Regions from separate parts of the Gottfriedia sp. OAE603 genome, predicted to be linked through region 2. Evidence: riboswitches for the same ligand, from Rfam matches in the RefSeq annotation. Region 2 holds a riboswitch; each other region holds the start of a gene.
What was found. Region 2 has a riboswitch for S-adenosylmethionine ahead of mtnW (2,3-diketo-5-methylthiopentyl-1-phosphate enolase). Riboswitches for the same ligand answer to the same signal wherever they lie in the genome.

Region 1 (5,662 bases), 1.1 Mb from region 2:
TATTAAAAAGAGAATTTCCTCAAGCGGAGCATTTGTATATCGACAGAAGTTATCGTGAAGTTGCAACAGCTCCAAGTCAACATTTAGCAAGTGTATTATTAGGAGCGGACATTTCCGTTTTTACAGACTATTTAAGAACAATTTAAGAGGATTAATGATATGTACCAGTGGACAAAGAATGAATTAATGCAACGTATAGAATCAAAAGAAACAACAATTTTATATATATATACCGCTATGTGTGGTACTTGCCAAGTAGCATCTAAAATGTTAGAAATCGTTAATGAAATACTCCCGAATTTACCATTATCTAAGCAAAATATTAATGATCTAACACAAGAAGCTCAGCACTGGAAAATTGAAAGTGTACCTTGTCTAATTATTTTCGACAAAGGAGAAATCAAACAAAAGATATACGCTTTCCAATCTGTTCCGTATTTACATGACTTATTAAAAAAATACAATCTGTATATTAAACGATGAATATTGAGAGACCGTGAAGTCCTCTTGATAATGAAAAATGACGACTAATTGACAAGTGATTAGTTGTCATTTTTTTATGTTTTTAAAAGGTTTTTTCTAATAGAATTTTGCTTTTTGGTTAAATAGAACTATATATACAAAAGTTGATTACAACGGAAGGTGCGAGACTCCTGTGGGAGATGCGGAAAGGCTGAGACCCCGGAGGTTAGCCGAGGAGGCTCAGCTTTCGCCCCACGGAAAGCGAGCAACCTGGAGTTGTAATCAACTAACACATTCTTAAGCCCGGAAATTTCAAAATTGTTTTATCAATGACTATATTTTATTACCCAACTTCTGACATATTTCTTGGGAAATAAGGTGAATGTTGTAGAATGACATGCGTTTATCCATGGTAATTGTCGAGCGAAAAGTAAAGAACATAACATCTATCTATGAGAAAATAGTTTTAAAGAATTCGGGAGAGGTGTAAACGATATGGAAATTAAGGAGTGGGTTGGACAAGCTAGAAATTTATTTATTAATAAAGAATATTTACAAATAATTTTACCGATTGAAGATCGAATTTTCGAACTAAATTGTCTTAATGAGAAGTCATATATCAAATTCAGTAAAAAAGCTCCATATATTGAAATATTAGATCGAGCTATTCCACAGTTAAGAATTAATTTAACGAAAGATGGTTGGAAATCGTTAAATTTAGGTAGGGAACGCTTAGGACTATTATTAAAGTTAAATGACGCTTCTTATGAGGGGAATTATCGATTATTATTACTCATTGAAACAATTTTTCAATATACGAGTGTGGAGAATGAGAAAAAACTTTTAGAAAATTGTTGACAACTTATGTCTAAGTTTGTAGAATGAAAACTACATTAAACAACCGAATATTTGATACGTTAACTCTTATCGAGAGAGGTGGAGGGACTGAGCCCTGTGAAACCCAGCAACCGTCAATGCTTGTCATTGAAATGGTGCTAATTCCTGCAAAGCAATTGCTTTGAGAGATGAGAGAAAGGATTACTTTTTATGTTAAACCTTTCTGCTCATGCGAGTAGAAAGGTTTTTTTGTTTTTTAAGACTAAAAAAGATATTTCTTACAAAAAATTGAAAAGAGTGTTGTTAGAATGTTTGAGAGGAGAAATCATGAATGATTCAAATAAATAATGTAAGTAAGATATATAGGAGTAAAAAGGGCACTGTAACCGCGGTAAAGGATGTTTCACTAACAATTGAAGCAGGCGAAATCTTTGGCATGATCGGATATAGCGGTGCTGGGAAAAGTACGTTATTACGAATGCTAAACGGACTTGAAATTCCAACAGATGGTGACGTAATCGTAAATGGAAAATCAATCACAAAGTGTTCATCAGCAGAGCTTCGAAAATCAAGACAGAAAATCGGGATGATATTCCAACACTTTAACTTATTATGGTCTAGAACAGTTTTAGACAATATACTTTTCCCGCTTGAAATTGCAAATGTTTCAAAAAAGGAACGTGTAGAGCGCGCAAAAGAATTAATCAAGCTTGTTGGCCTTGAAGGAAGAGAAAATGCATATCCTTCAGAACTAAGTGGTGGTCAAAAACAACGTGTTGGTATCGCAAGAGCATTAGCAAATAATCCAGATGTTTTATTATGTGATGAGGCTACTTCTGCATTAGATCCAGAAACAACTGACTCAATACTTTCACTACTAACAAGTATTAATAAACAACTTGGTATTACAATCGTTATGATTACACATGAAATGCATGTTATTCAGAAAGTTTGTCAGCGAGTAGCTGTAATGGAAAATGGAAAAGTCGTTGAAGAGGGTCATGTAGTAGATGTGTTCACTCATCCACAACAAGAAATTACGAAGAAATTCGTAAAGCAGGTTAGAGGAACAGATGAAGAGTTTAATCAACAAGTAATTATAGAAAGCAATGGGAATGATAAAACTTACAGGCTAACGTTTAAAAATGGACAAGCTAATCAACCCCATATATCTGAAGTAGTAAAGCACTTTGATATTGAAATCAATATTTTGCAAGGAAAAATTGTTCAAACCGCTGAAGGGTCATACGGAACACTAACTATTCAACTTGTAGGAGATTTAAATAACATCAAAGAAGCAATTTCTTACTTAGAATCAAAGCAAGTTGAAGTGGAGGTAGCGTAATATGACACAAATTTTTCCGAATGTTGATTGGGAAACAATGATCTTAGCAACACAAGAAACATTATTTATGACAGTAATAGCAGCATTAGCTACTTTTATTTTAGGGTTAATTATTGGTTTGCTATTATTTTTAACAAGTAAAGACCAGCTGTTAGAAAACAAATTGATCAACATGATTTTAGCTGGATTTGTAAATATATTCAGATCAATACCTTTTATTATTCTAATCATTTTATTAATTCCGTTTACAATGTTTATTCTGGGGTCAATGCTTGGTGCGAAAGCTGCATTACCTGCTCTAATTATCGGAGCTGCACCATTTTATGCAAGAATGGTTGAAATCGGATTACGTGAAATTGATAAGGGTGTAATCGAAGCAGCAAGAGCAATGGGAGCAAGCACTTTAACAATTATTTTAAAAGTTCTTATACCAGAAGCGTTACCTGCTATTATCTCAGGCTTAACAGTTACAACAATTGCGATAGTTGGTTATACAGCAATGGCTGGAGTTGTAGGTGGCGGTGGACTTGGTAACTTAGCATTTATGGAAGGTTACCAAAGATCAAATAATGAAGTAACTTTAGTGGCAACAGTCATCATCTTAATCATTGTATTTATACTTCAATTTATTGGAGATTTAATAACAACAAAAATAGATAAAAGAACTTAATTCAAATTAGGGAGGAAAAAGAACATGAATTTCAAAAAGATTACAGGTTTATTAGGAGCAGGCGTATTAGCTTTATCGTTAGCTGCATGTGGTAATGGAGAAAACGAAGCTGGTGGAAAAGGAAATAAAGAATTAGTAGTAGGTGCTTCAAATGTACCTCACGCAGTAATTTTAGAAGAAGCAAAACCTTTACTGAAAAAAGAAGGTATTGATTTAAAAATCGTAAAATTCCAAGATTATGTTTTACCGAATAAAGCTTTAGAATCAAAAGAATTAGATGCTAACTATTTCCAACATATTCCTTACTTAGAATCACAAATGAAAGAAAATGGATATAAATTTGAAAATGCTGGTGGAATTCATATTGAGCCAATCGGTGTTTACTCTAAAAAATATAAAAGCTTAGATGAACTACCAAAAGGTGGAACAATTATCATGAGTAGTTCGGTTGCGGATCACGGTCGTATGTTAAGCCTGTTACAACAAGAAGGTTTAATTAAAATTGCGGAAGGCGTAGACCCAACAACTGCTACAATTAAAGATATTGCTGAAAACCCTAAAAACTTAAAATTCAAAGCTGACGTTGAAGCTGGTTTACTTCCAAAAGTATATCAAAACAAAGAAGGCGATGCTGTTTTAATCAATACAAACTATGCGATTGATGCAGGCTTAAATCCGATGAAGGATGCAATTGCTTTAGAAGGTAAAGAATCTCCATATGTAAACATCATTGCAGTTCGCGAAGGTGACAAAGACAAAAAAGAGATCAAAGCATTAGTAAAAGTATTACACTCTAAAGAAATTCAAGATTTCATCATTGAAAAATATGAAGGTGCTGTAGTACCTGTAAGTGAATAAGTAGTCAAAAGGAAAACTCTTAGCAATTTAGCTAAGAGTTTTTTTGTTTTAGCAAATATCTTCTATTAATAATAACATGGTATTGTACTGATTAGTTTTTAACAAATATTTCATTTACAGCAGAAATAGGATTTCGTCCATTTATTACTTCTATAATATTTTTAGCCGCTACTTCAGACATTGCTTCACGAGTTTCATAAGTAGCATTTCCAATATGAGGTGTTAGAACAACATTCGATAATGTTTTTAATTCTTCCGTAATGGTTGGTTCAAATTCAAAAACATCCAAAGCTGCACCTGTAATCACACCATTTTTTAAAGCATTTACTAACTCTGCTTCATTTACGAGAGTTCCTCTTGCTGCATTTATAAAGAAGGCAGTTTTTTTCATTTTTGCAAATTCTACTTCTCCAAATAGATGATGCAGTTCAGGCTTATATGGAGAGTGAAGTGAAATGAAATCAGATTCTTTAAGTAAGTCCTCAAATGAAACATATGTTGCGTTAAATTGTTGTTCAATCTCTGGGCTTAACCTTCTAGGTTGAGTATATAATACCTTCATATTAAAAGAATTTGCACGCTTTGCAACTGCTTGTCCAATGTTACCGAAACCAAAGATTCCAATTGTTTTCCCTGAAACTTCAGTGCCTCTAAAGAATAATGGTGCCCATCCATCAAAACCAGTCGTACGGCATAACTCATCGCCTTCTACTACTCTTCTCGAAACTGCTAATAGGATAGCAAGCGTTAATTCTGCTGTTGCATCTGTAGAAACAAATGGAGTATTTGTTACGTGAATGCCTTTGCTAGTAGCATACTCAACATCAATATTGTTAAATCCAGCTCCATAATTTGCAATAATCTTCACATTTTTCGCTGCATCGATTACATTCTTTGTAATTGGGGTAGATAGTAAACTTAGAATTGCATCAGCATTTTTTACACTTTCGCAAAGCTCTTCTTCAGTGATTAGTCCTTCACCATTAAAAATGGTTAAATCGTACCCTTTTAAAAGTTCTTCTGCTTTTTCAGGTATTTTGCCTGTTACAAATATATTCGCCATTTTATATCCCACTTTCTGAATAAAATCTTCTATTATGTATCTTTTTATTATAATTGATTTGATTGTAATTATTAAATTTGAATGCATTTAGAAGGTAAATGTCGAATATCAATAAAGGATAAATCAAGCAGTAATTAAATATTGGAAGAAAATGCAGATCCTTATATAAGGATCTGCATTTTTTTATGAGCTTGATAGAAAGTGAATCTAGAATCGGATAATTGTGAAGGTAATAAATCTATCCGTAATTTCTCATACTAAAGGTAATATTTGGTTAAGGGGATCAAAGATGAAAAAAGTTATTGGATTATTAATTACTTGTATCATGACAAGCTCTATTATGATACCGACTAATTCACAAGCAGCGGTCAAACAAAACAGTAAACTTGTACAATTGTCGCCTGCTACTGTACAAAAAGCGCAAGTA
Region 2 (5,662 bases):
AGTCATTGATTGGTTGCGCCAATTTTCCGCCATTTAATATAAAAATGATAAGACTTGTAATCAATAACACTAAATTTAATGAGGTAACGGCGACTCCACCAATAGATGTCACTTTACTAATTTTTTCGATTCCTTTTGATGCGAAAAATGTAACGATAAACATCCATAGTAAAGCTAATAGACCGATAGACTGAGTCGATGAAAGACCAAGAATTGATAAATTTTGTGTTCGGTCTGCCCCAAAAATAAACGTGGACAATGGAATCCACACCTTCGAAGCAACGCTAACCATCCAAATGACATAAGAGGAAAACCACATAAATGTCCCGATAAATGCAAATCTTGGACCGACTGAATCTGACATCCACGTATAAATCCCGCCTTCAGATTTTTTATATGCAGCACCAAATTCTGCCATCATAAAAGCGAAGGGGATAAAGAATGTAATTGCAGAAATTAAATACCATGGAATTGCGCTATATCCCATCAAATAAAATGCGGTTGGAATATTGGCAAATCCATAAACAGAAGTAAACACCATTAAAATTAAACCAAGTAACGAAAGTTTTTTACTCAGGGAGAATCACCTCAAAAGTACAAATTGTCCTGAAAGATATAGGAGTAAGCTTATTTTCTTCAAAAAAATTGAAAAAATACAAAGAGGGCATGTGAATAGAGAAAAGAAAGTGCTTATTAAAAGAGTTCGAAAAGAAGTGGAAAAATAAAAAAGGGAATAAGTTCAAGATCATTTCGACCTTAAACCTTTTCCCGAATTTTAACGTACAATTTTTTTATTAGCCTTGTGTTACTTGCTCTTCATAAATTGGTACCCATCCTTCAGTAGTAACAAACAGTCTAACTGCTACAACTTTGCGATCTTCAGCTAGCGTGAAGTAATGGCGTACATTTGGTGGTACTGAAATTAAGTCACCAGGGTTTAGGTTAACATGGAAGAACCCTTCGTTACCTTCAATGATAAAAGTACCATGACCACTTACAATAAAGCGCACTTCATCGTCAGTATGGTGATGCTCACGATTGAAATTCTTTAACAACTCATCCAAGTTTGGAGTTGCATCTGAAAGTGAAATGATATCACTTGCTAAATAGCCGCGACGAGTTGAAATACGATCAATTTCAGTTTTAAAAGTTGCAAGAATTGAAGATTTTTTCTTCATCAGAAAGAATGAATTTTTCTCTTAAAGATGGATCTAATTGTTCAATATTCCAGTTTTCATAAATAACACCTTGTTCTTCTAAATAAGACGTAACCTCAACATCATTTGTAATGTGAAAATCCTTTTTCTCTACCCAAATATTTGCCATTTTTTATTCCTCCATTAGATTCAATTTTTTATCAAAAGATTATTTAAACTTCCTTGTAATGCATATTGAAATAAAAATTCATAAGCCTCTAAGTGTTTTTTTGCTTCAAAAGCTGAAGTACCCCAAACTGTAATTCCATGATTATGGATGAGAACAGCTCCATGATCATTTTTAATATGAGGTAGAAATTCCTCTGCTAAAGTAGGGATATGAGCATGGTTTTTGATAATCGGAATCGTTATTTCCTCATCTTCCTCCCATAAACCTAAAGCCTTGATAATTTCAATTCCTGAAAATGATAATTCTTTTTGCGCAGGAAAATCCTTTGTGATCAGATTGTTTGCGATTGTATGAACATGTAAAACACAAGTCGCATTAGTGTGCAAATAGATTAATCGATGCAAAATGCTTTCTGCAGATGGTTTTTTCGTTTCATCCCAAATGGATTGATCAAATTCGTTTAAAAGTAAAAAGTCATCATACATATGTTTTGTTTTATCTTTTCCGCTTGTCGTGACTAAGAAATTTAAAGGTGCATCATTTACCTTGATTGATAAATTACCACTCGTACCTAAAAACCAGTCTCTTTTTGCAAGAGTTTGTTTTATATCACGAATTTCATCGTAACGTTTGAAAAATTCCTTCAAACTAAAACCTCCTTGTGTAACGCCGTTTGAATATCATGAAAATTTGTAAAGGGAATATAAGGTAGACTTAATTCCTCACATTTTTCTATTAAGAAGTCTCTTGCAAAAATTAAGTTCGCCTCTTTAGCAATTTGTAAATCGGTAATGGAATCACCAATTACAATAATGAAATCATCTGAACTACTAAACTTTCTCATAACTGAGGGCTTACACATACCACAATCATTTGAACAATGCGTATCACAAGAATGATCCCAATGGATGATCACGTTTTCGCCCGAAAAATCAGTTCGATTACATAACACATCCGAAGAGGGGAGGTAGTCAGCTAAAATGGGATGAACAAAAAAGTCTAAACCCCCACTTACAACCTTTAAATCATAATCGCTTTGTTTCACAAATTGAATGAAATCTTGAAAACCCTCTCTAATCTTCGTACTTTCTGTAACAAACTTAGTCATTTCTTCTTTTTTTGATGAAGGGATTGTAGAAAACATTTTTTCTACGCCTTCACGAATCGATATTTTTCCGCTTAAAACATCTGATGTTAAGACTTTTGCTGATGGTGAAGCGAATTGCTTAATTAAAGTTACGATGTTATCGCCTTCAGTGATTGTTCCATCAAAGTCACAAAATATTTTTATTGCCATTCTTTTACCCCCATAGTTGCAAAGCCTTTTGAAGTGAAGTGTCTGGAAGTGCATATTCATTTAATTTAATTCCAGAAAGTGTTGCGGTAATAGCTTCTCTAAATGCATTCCCTCCGCCAATCGGACCATCTGGATGCCCATGAATTCCACCGCCTGCATTTATAACTTGGTCAATTCCGAAATCTTGAATTAAACTTGGAACTAAACCTGGATGAATACCAGCGGATGGAACCGGGAATGTTTCTTTTAACCCATTTTGTACCGTAAGATTTTCTGCAATTTTTAATACAGTTTCTTTTTGTAAAGCAACAGACCCGTAAGGAGAAGGGAATAAGCTAAAGTCTGCTCCAGCAACACGTAATAATTTCCCTAATAATAAACCTGCATCAATCCCGTAAATAGGGGAAGCACTAAACGCTCCCGATACAGCAGGATGTGCCATGATCGGTATTTGAATTGATGGATCCTCGGCTAAACTTTGAAGAACATCAATTCCATATGAGAAAACATTTAATAAGAATACATCAGCACCAGCTTCTGCAGCTTGTTTTGCTTTTTCTTTTAATTCGTATGTACGACCAGTTAAATTAACCGCATATAAGGTTTTATGACCAGTTTTTTCATACACTTGCTGTAAGACTTTTTTACCTTGCGTAACTCGTTCTGTTAATGAAGTCACTGTATCAAATAAAATTTCATCGTCTTTAATTAGATCTACTCCACCTAATGCTTGTTTTTTTAATTCCTCTGAAATGTATTGTATATCTCTACCGATCACTGATTTGAAAATACTCATCAATAACGGACGATCATACACATCAATTTTTTCTCTGATCCCACTGATCCCAAATTTTGGTCCTGGGAATTGCTTTAAAATATCATCAGTAAAATTCAAGTCTACTAATTTAATTTCTCCATCAAGTGATAATTTTCCAAAAACAGTAGTTAAGATTGCTGGAATATCCAATGAAAAATTTAAACTAGGATAATAGATTTCTATAAAGCCTTTTGTTGGTCTATGACCAAAGTATTCGGTAATATTGTCTTCACATTCGACTTCACGAATTGAAAGTACCTTACCTTTATGTTTTTGTAATTGAATTTGATCATTTTGAGGCAAAGATGTCCAAGAACCAACTGTCAATCCAAGTGCTATGGACTCTGCTTTTTTTTCTAAATGATGATTTTTGTCATAAACCTGGTACGTTGCAATTACACCACTCATTTCATGACCTCCTCGGGTAATTAGTGAATAAAAAACAAAAAACCTCTCACAAGGAGAGGTATACCTACACCTTATCTGTCAGCAAAATGCTGCGAGAATTAGCACCGTGCTATGCAATATAGCCGGTTGCCGGGTTTCATCGGGCTCGGTCCCTCCACCTACTCTGAATAAAGTAAATATTTAATTTTGAATTTTTAACATAATCGCATTATTTCACGAACAATTGGAATTGTCAAACATTAATTGTTTAAAAATATCTCAAGATTTTTTAAACGTGAAATGGCTTCTTCTAATCTACTAGTGTCAGTCAACAGACCAACTCTAACGTAGCCTTCTCCAAATTCACCGAAACCATTACCAGGCGCAACAGCAATATGAGCCTTTTCTAGTAATAGATCTGCAAATTCGGATGATGTAAATCCATTTGGTACTTTAAGCCAAGCGAAAAATGAACCAGCAGGGGCAGTTACATTCCATCCGATTTCTCGGCAACCATTGATGAAAATATTTCTTCTTTCTTCGTAAAGCGATAATAATTCTTTCACACTATCCTGTGATTCAGTTAATGCAGCAGCGGCTGCTTCTTGAATTGCAGGAAATAAACTAACATAAAGATGGTCTTGCAATAAATTAATCGCTGAAACCACTTCTTTATTTCCAACGGCAAAACCAACTCGCCAACCTGCCATATTATAAGTTTTAGAAAGTGTGTAAATTTCAATACCACACTCCTTTGAATCAGGAGTTTGTAAAAAACTGATTGGCTTTTTACCATCAAATCCAAAGGCTCCATAAGCGAAATCATGGCAAACTGTTATTTGATTATTTTTTGCTAATTGAACCGTTTCTTCAAAAAATTCTGATGTAGCAACTGCACCAGTAGGATTATTAGGATAATTTATAAATAATATTTTACTAGCTTCTAAAACTTCTTGAGGAATCTTTTGATAGTCTGGTAAGAAATGATTTTCCTCAATCAACGGTAAAGTATATGGTACTGTTTTTGAAAGGGCAATTCCTGATAAATAGTCAGGATATCCTGGATCTGGAACTAAAATTGTATCGCCTTCATCACATAAACATAATGGCAATTCAACTAAACCTGCTTTTCCACCAAATAAAATGGCAACTTCTTCCTCAGGATCTAGATCAACATCATACTCGCGTTTATAAAAATCAACGATTGCTTGTTTTAAACTGCTAATTCCTCGAAATGGAGAGTATTTATGAGTAATAGGATTTTCTACTGAATTTTGTAGAGCTTTTATAATATGATTTGGCGTTGGTTGGTCTGGATTTCCTTGACCAAGATTAATAACATCATGACCATTTTTAATAGACTCATTTACCTTCATAACGAGAGAGGCAAAGAATTGCTTTGGTAGATTTTCTAATAATTTACTAGGTTTCAAGTTCATCACTCCAAAAAAATATAGTTCATTGATTTGTATGACTACAAGACTTACATTTCAAACAATGAATATTGCAATAACTTTCACCATCATATATGCTCATTTTAAAAATGTCTATAAAATTTAGAATAGGGTGAATATAAATTGATTAAGATTGCATGTATACAATCAGACGTTGTTTTAGGGGATTCTATTACTAATTTCATGAAGATGAAAGGCAAAATCATTGAGGCAATTAATCAACATGCAACAGTAATTGTGTTGCCTGAACTGTGGACGACCGGATATTGTTTAGAAGAAATTACGAAGCATACAGGTCAACAGGAATCTATTATTTCTGAACTTCAAACGATTGCTCGAAATAATCAAGTGACAATCATAAGTGGTTCATTTCCAATTGAG
Region 3 (5,662 bases), 210 kb from region 2:
GTTTAATCTCACTTTCATTTGAAACCGAAGATGGTATTCATATTCAAAATTCTCCCTCACAGGTTTGGGATACAGCGTTACTTTCCTATGCATTACAAGAAGCAGGCGTTTCCCCGACAGATACTTTAATTAAAAAATCCGTTGATTATTTAAATAAAAAACAGCAAATCTTAAAAGGTGATTGGTCGAAGCATGCAAAGAAAATCAGTCCTGGAGGTTGGGGATTTTCAGAAGTAAATTCATTTATTCCAGATAATGATGATACAAGTGCAGCATTAAGGGCATTAACAAGAAGTGCTATCTCAGACTCAACCCAACTTGAAAAATGGCAAAAAGGGATTCAGTTTTTATTGGGCTTACAAAATCATGATGGTGGTTGGGGCGCATTTGAAAAAAATGTAACAAATAAATGGTTAACTTATTTACCAATAGAAAATGCCAAGGATGCCATCATTGACCCATCGACGGCAGATTTAACAGGTCGTGTTTTAGAATTTATTGGAAACTATACAACAATTGATCGAAATGATGAACAAGTTAAAAAGGCGAGCGAGTGGATATTTGAGCACCAAGAAAAAAATGGTAGCTGGTATGGTAGATGGGGAATTTGTTATATTTATGGAACATGGGCTGCTATCACTGGACTACGATCAATCGGAATACCGAAGAATCATGAAGCAATTCAAAAAGCTGCTAAATGGCTTATCAGTGCGCAAAATGATGATGGAGGTTGGGGAGAGTCTGGTTATTCGGCTGTAAAGCAAAGATATGTACCGCTAAAGTATAGTACTCCTAGTCAAACAGCATGGGCTATTGATGCCTTATTAACGATTGTAGATAAAGAAGATAAAGCGATAAAAAGAGGGATTCAATATTTACTGGCTCAAAAAGATAAAACAAAAAAAGAAGTAATGTATCCAACAGGTCTCGGTTTACCAGGTGGTTTTTATATTCATTATCATAGTTATCAACATATATATCCATTACTCGCATTAGCGCATTATGTTCAAAAATAATTTTATTATGTATATAGTTTCAGTTTTTTATCAAATAATATTATTATGTAAACTAAGTGATTCGAAAAATAATAAAATATGTCTATTTTTCAAATTTTCATAAAATATGTTTCTTTAATTGGTTAAGTATAGTAAACTATTCATATTAAAAATAACTGAATATTCCTTATCGAGAGTGGTGGAGGGACTGGCCCTTTGAAACCCGGCAACTTTAGCTTTAGCTAAAAAGTGCTAAATCCAGCATGTTTTTAACATGAGAGATAAGGCGTGGATTGTAGATAACGTCATTCTTTCATTTTAGAAAGAATGGCGTTTTTATTTTTGTATGTAAGGGAAGTGATCAAGTGGGACTGTTGGAAAAATTGAATAATGGAATTGTATTAGGTGATGGAGCTATGGGGACTCTATTATATTCTGGGGGATTACATAGTTGCTTTGAAGAACTAAACATTACTGAACGAGATCGAATTATCCATATTCATGAACAATATATTAATGCTGGTGCGGAGGTCATTCAAACAAATTCATACGGAGCTAATGCTGGGAAATTAAGACAGCATGGATTGGAAAAATTAGTTAAACAAATCAATCAAATGGCCGTCAGAAATGCAAGAGAAGCATCTAAAGGAAAAGCACTCATACTAGGTGGTATTGGTGGTATGAAATACATTGGGTCAACCTTTGCAACACCGTTAGAAAGAGAAATCATGTTGTTAGAGCAGGCATCTGCCTTACTTGAAGAAGGTGTTGATGGAATCATGCTTGAGACCTTTTATGATGAACATGAATTATATGATGCTGTTACCTTACTTAGAGAGCGCACAGACATTCCAATCATTGCACAGGTGACTTTACAAGAAATCGGTGTGATGCAAAGCGGTCAATATATTGAAAAAATCCTCCCTAAATTAGTAGATTTAGGAGCGGATGTAGTCGGAATCAATTGTCATTTAGGTCCACTTCATATGATTGAATCTTTAAATACGGTTGCATTACCGAAAAAGGGATTTTTATCGGCATTTCCAAACTCAGGTCTTCCTTTGTATGAAGAAGGTAAATATGTATATAAATCAAATCCAGAATATTTTGAAGATATGGCAAAACCTTTTATTGAACAAGGCGTTCGTTTAATTGGCGGTTGTTGTGGTACAACACCCGCACACATTGCCGCATTACGCAATAAAATAGATAATTTAAAGCCTGTCACAAAAAAAGAAGTCAACAATCGAATGATTACAATAAAAATACCAAAGCAGCCAGAACAAAAAAATGTAACGCTAGCAGAGAAAGCAAGACAAAGAACTACTATTATTGCTGAGCTGGATCCACCGAAAACTTTACAAACTAGACGATTTTTTGAAGGGGCAAAGGCTTTAAATAACGCAGGAGTAGATGCAATTACATTAGCTGATAACCCGTTAGCTTCACCAAGGATTTCAAATGTAGCCATTGCGTCAATGTTACAACGATTAAATATTCCTGTTCTTACACATTTAACTTGCCGAGATCGAAATATGATTGGTCTTCAATCACATTTAATGGGACTGTCGACTTTAGGTTTAAATGAAGTATTAGCCATTACTGGTGACCCTGCAAGAGTAGGTGACTTCCCTGGTGCCACATCGGTATATGATGTGGCCTCGTTTGAACTTATTCGCATGATCAAAGAAATGAATGAAGGTAGACTATATTCCGGAAAAAGTTTAGGAAACGGTACGAGATTTTCTGTAGCCGCTGCATTTAATCCAAATGTTAGGAAAATGGATGCTGCTATTAAAAGACTAGAAAAGAAGGTTGAAGCGGGTGCAGATTACTTTTTAACCCAGCCTGTCTATGATTTAGAAACAATCGATCGTTTGTATGAATCTACGAGACATATCAATCAGCCAATTTTTATTGGCATCATGCCACTAATTAGTAAAAAGAATGCTGACTTTATTCATTATGAAGTACCAGGAATTACCTTGACAGATGAAGTTAGAAATCGAATTGATATCAATGATCCTTTATTAGCAATAGAAGAAGGTAAAAACATCGCAAAAGAACTTGTAGATTATGCAATTGATAAGTTTAATGGAATCTATTTGATTACTCCATTCTTAAAATATGAAATTACTGAAGAACTAATCCAATACACTAAAACTCGTAAAAAAGAGGAGATTCAATTATGAAAGCATTAGAGGCAGCATTAAAAGAACGTATTCTACTCCTAGATGGAGCAATGGGAACGATGATTCAACAACGAAATTTACAAGCTGAAGATTTTGGTGGTGAAGAACTAGAAGGGTGTAATGAATATTTAGTTGTCACTCGTCCAGATATCATTCAAGAAATCCATGAAGAATATATACTAGCTGGTTCAGATATTATTGAGACAAACACATTTGGAGCTACAAATATCGTTTTATCTGATTACAATTTACAGCATTTAGATATCGAATTAAATGAAAAAGCTGCTAAGATTGCGAAAGCTGCAGTAGAATCTTCTGGGAAAAATGTGTTTATAGCTGGTGCAATGGGCCCAACGACAAAAGCAATTAGTGTCACTGGTGGCGTTACGTTTGAGGAATTAATTACTGCATATTTCCGTCAGGCTATTGGACTATTAAATGGTGGTGTCGACTTATTATTAGTTGAAACATGTCAAGATATGAGAAATGTTAAAGCTGCGTGTATTGGAATTAGTAATGCATTTAAAGAGTTAGATAAAACAATTCCAGTAATGATTTCAGGCACGATCGAACCGATGGGTACAACACTTGCTGGTCAAACAATTGATGCGTTTTATTTAGCGATTGAGCACATTTCGCCAATTTCTATCGGGTTAAACTGTGCAACTGGTCCTGAATTTATGCGAGACCACGTGAGGTCATTATCTGAGTTATCTGAAACTTATGTATCTTGTTATCCTAATGCAGGACTACCTGATGAGGATGGACATTATCATGAGTCACCGGAATCATTAGCATACAAAGTACGTGATTTTGCCGAACAAGGTTGGGTCAATATTTTAGGTGGTTGTTGTGGCACAACACCTGAACACATTAAAGCAATGAAAGAAGCTATTACAGGAATCAAACCTCGTCAATTAAAAAAGAGAACAGATCATGCAGTAAGTGGTTTAGAATCTCTTATTTATGATGATAGTATGAGACCTTTATTCGTTGGTGAAAGAACGAATGTTATTGGCTCAAGAAAATTTAAGAATTTAATAGCTGATGGAAAATATGAAGAAGCAGCAGAAATTGCAAGAGCACAAGTTAAAAAAGGTGCACATGTCATCGATGTTTGTATGGCTGATCCTGACCGTGAAGAATTAGATGATATGGAGAATTTTCTAAAACAACTGGTGAATAAAATAAAGGTTCCAATTATGATTGACTCGACTGATGAAAAAGTAATTGAACTCGCATTAACGTATATACAAGGTAAAGCAATTATAAACTCTATTAATTTAGAAGATGCTGAAGAACGATTTGAAAAAATCTGTCCTTTAATCCATAAGTATGGTGCTGCAGTTGTCGTCGGAACGATTGATGAAGATGGAATGGCAGTATCAGCGGAACGTAAATTGGAAATCGCAAAACGTAGTTATCAATTATTAACTGAAAAGTATCATATTCGACCTTCAGATATCATTTTTGATCCACTTGTTTTTCCAGTAGGAACTGGAGATGTTCAATACATCGGTTCTGCAAAAGCGACGATTGAAGGAATACGTCTGATTAAAGAAGCACTACCTGAGTGTTTAACCATTTTAGGATTAAGTAATATCTCATTTGGTCTTCCAAATAGTGGGCGTGAAGTATTAAACGCAGTCTTTTTGTACCATTCAACGAAAGCTGGTTTAGACTATGCCATTGTGAACACCGAAAAATTAGAAAGATTTGCATCAATACCGCAAGTCGAACGTGAATTAGCAGAAGATTTACTATTTAATACTTCTCAAGAAACATTAGATCGATTTGTAGAACATTTTCGTCTTTCAATAAAGAAGGAAGAAAAACCAAAGGAACAATTACCTGTTGAAGAAAGACTTGCAGCATGTATTATAGAGGGTTCGAAGCAAGGGTTAATTGATGATTTGCAATTTTGTATTGATCGTGGTGATTCACCATTAAATATTATCAATGGACCATTGATGAAAGGTATGGACGAAGTTGGAAGACTATTTAACAATAATGAACTAATCGTTGCTGAAGTACTACAAAGTGCTGAAGTTATGAAGGCTTCTGTAACATATTTGGAACAATTTATGGAAGTAACTGAGAGTTCTCGTAAAGGTAAAGTGATACTGGCAACTGTTAAAGGTGATGTTCATGATATTGGGAAGAATTTAGTAGATATTATTCTAACCAACAATGGGTTTGAAGTCATTAATTTAGGAATCAATATTCGACCTGACGATTTAATAACCCAAATTCGTAAAAATGAACCAGACATTATTGGCTTATCAGGTTTATTAGTCAAATCCGCGCAACAAATGGTGATTACTGCTGGGGATTTAAAAAATGCCGGTATCGATACTCCTATTTTAGTAGGCGGTGCAGCACTAACTAGAAAGTTTACAGATAATCGTATTCAACCAATCTATGATGGTTTAGTTGTTTATTCGAATGATGCGATGACTGGATTAGATTTAGCAA

Region 1: linked by a shared signal. The riboswitch ahead of ABID96_RS02800 (methionine ABC transporter ATP-binding protein) and the one ahead of mtnW (2,3-diketo-5-methylthiopentyl-1-phosphate enolase) in region 2 are both predicted to bind S-adenosylmethionine.
Region 3: linked by a shared signal. The riboswitch ahead of ABID96_RS09325 (bifunctional homocysteine S-methyltransferase/methylenetetrahydrofolate reductase) and the one ahead of mtnW (2,3-diketo-5-methylthiopentyl-1-phosphate enolase) in region 2 are both predicted to bind S-adenosylmethionine.

What each region holds. Positions count from the first base shown of each region.
Region 1 is NZ_JBEUNN010000001.1:575,519-581,180, forward strand. It holds partial or broken gene ABID96_RS02785 (toprim domain-containing protein) at 1-146, shown strand, start outside; gene ABID96_RS02790 (thioredoxin family protein) at 160-483, shown strand; gene ABID96_RS02795 (hypothetical protein) at 958-1,320, shown strand; SAM riboswitch class I at 1,384-1,494, shown strand; gene ABID96_RS02800 (methionine ABC transporter ATP-binding protein) at 1,631-2,644, shown strand; gene ABID96_RS02805 (methionine ABC transporter permease) at 2,646-3,314, shown strand; gene ABID96_RS02810 (MetQ/NlpA family ABC transporter substrate-binding protein) at 3,339-4,172, shown strand; gene ABID96_RS02815 (2-hydroxyacid dehydrogenase family protein) at 4,264-5,235, opposite strand; gene ABID96_RS02820 (DUF3298 and DUF4163 domain-containing protein) at 5,525-5,662, shown strand, end outside.
Region 2 is NZ_JBEUNN010000001.1:1,660,848-1,666,509, forward strand. It holds gene yjeM (glutamate/gamma-aminobutyrate family transporter YjeM) at 1-577, opposite strand, end outside; partial or broken gene ABID96_RS08190 (cupin domain-containing protein) at 795-1,326, opposite strand; gene ABID96_RS08195 (methylthioribulose 1-phosphate dehydratase) at 1,347-1,973, opposite strand; gene ABID96_RS08200 (2-hydroxy-3-keto-5-methylthiopentenyl-1-phosphate phosphatase) at 1,970-2,623, opposite strand; gene mtnW (2,3-diketo-5-methylthiopentyl-1-phosphate enolase) at 2,628-3,848, opposite strand; SAM riboswitch class I at 3,917-4,022, opposite strand; gene ABID96_RS08210 (aminotransferase class I/II-fold pyridoxal phosphate-dependent enzyme) at 4,088-5,269, opposite strand; gene ABID96_RS08215 (carbon-nitrogen family hydrolase) at 5,408-5,662, shown strand, end outside.
Region 3 is NZ_JBEUNN010000001.1:1,873,660-1,879,321, forward strand. It holds gene shc (squalene--hopene cyclase) at 1-1,016, shown strand, start outside; SAM riboswitch class I at 1,180-1,283, shown strand; gene ABID96_RS09325 (bifunctional homocysteine S-methyltransferase/methylenetetrahydrofolate reductase) at 1,361-3,187, shown strand; gene metH (methionine synthase) at 3,184-5,662, shown strand, end outside.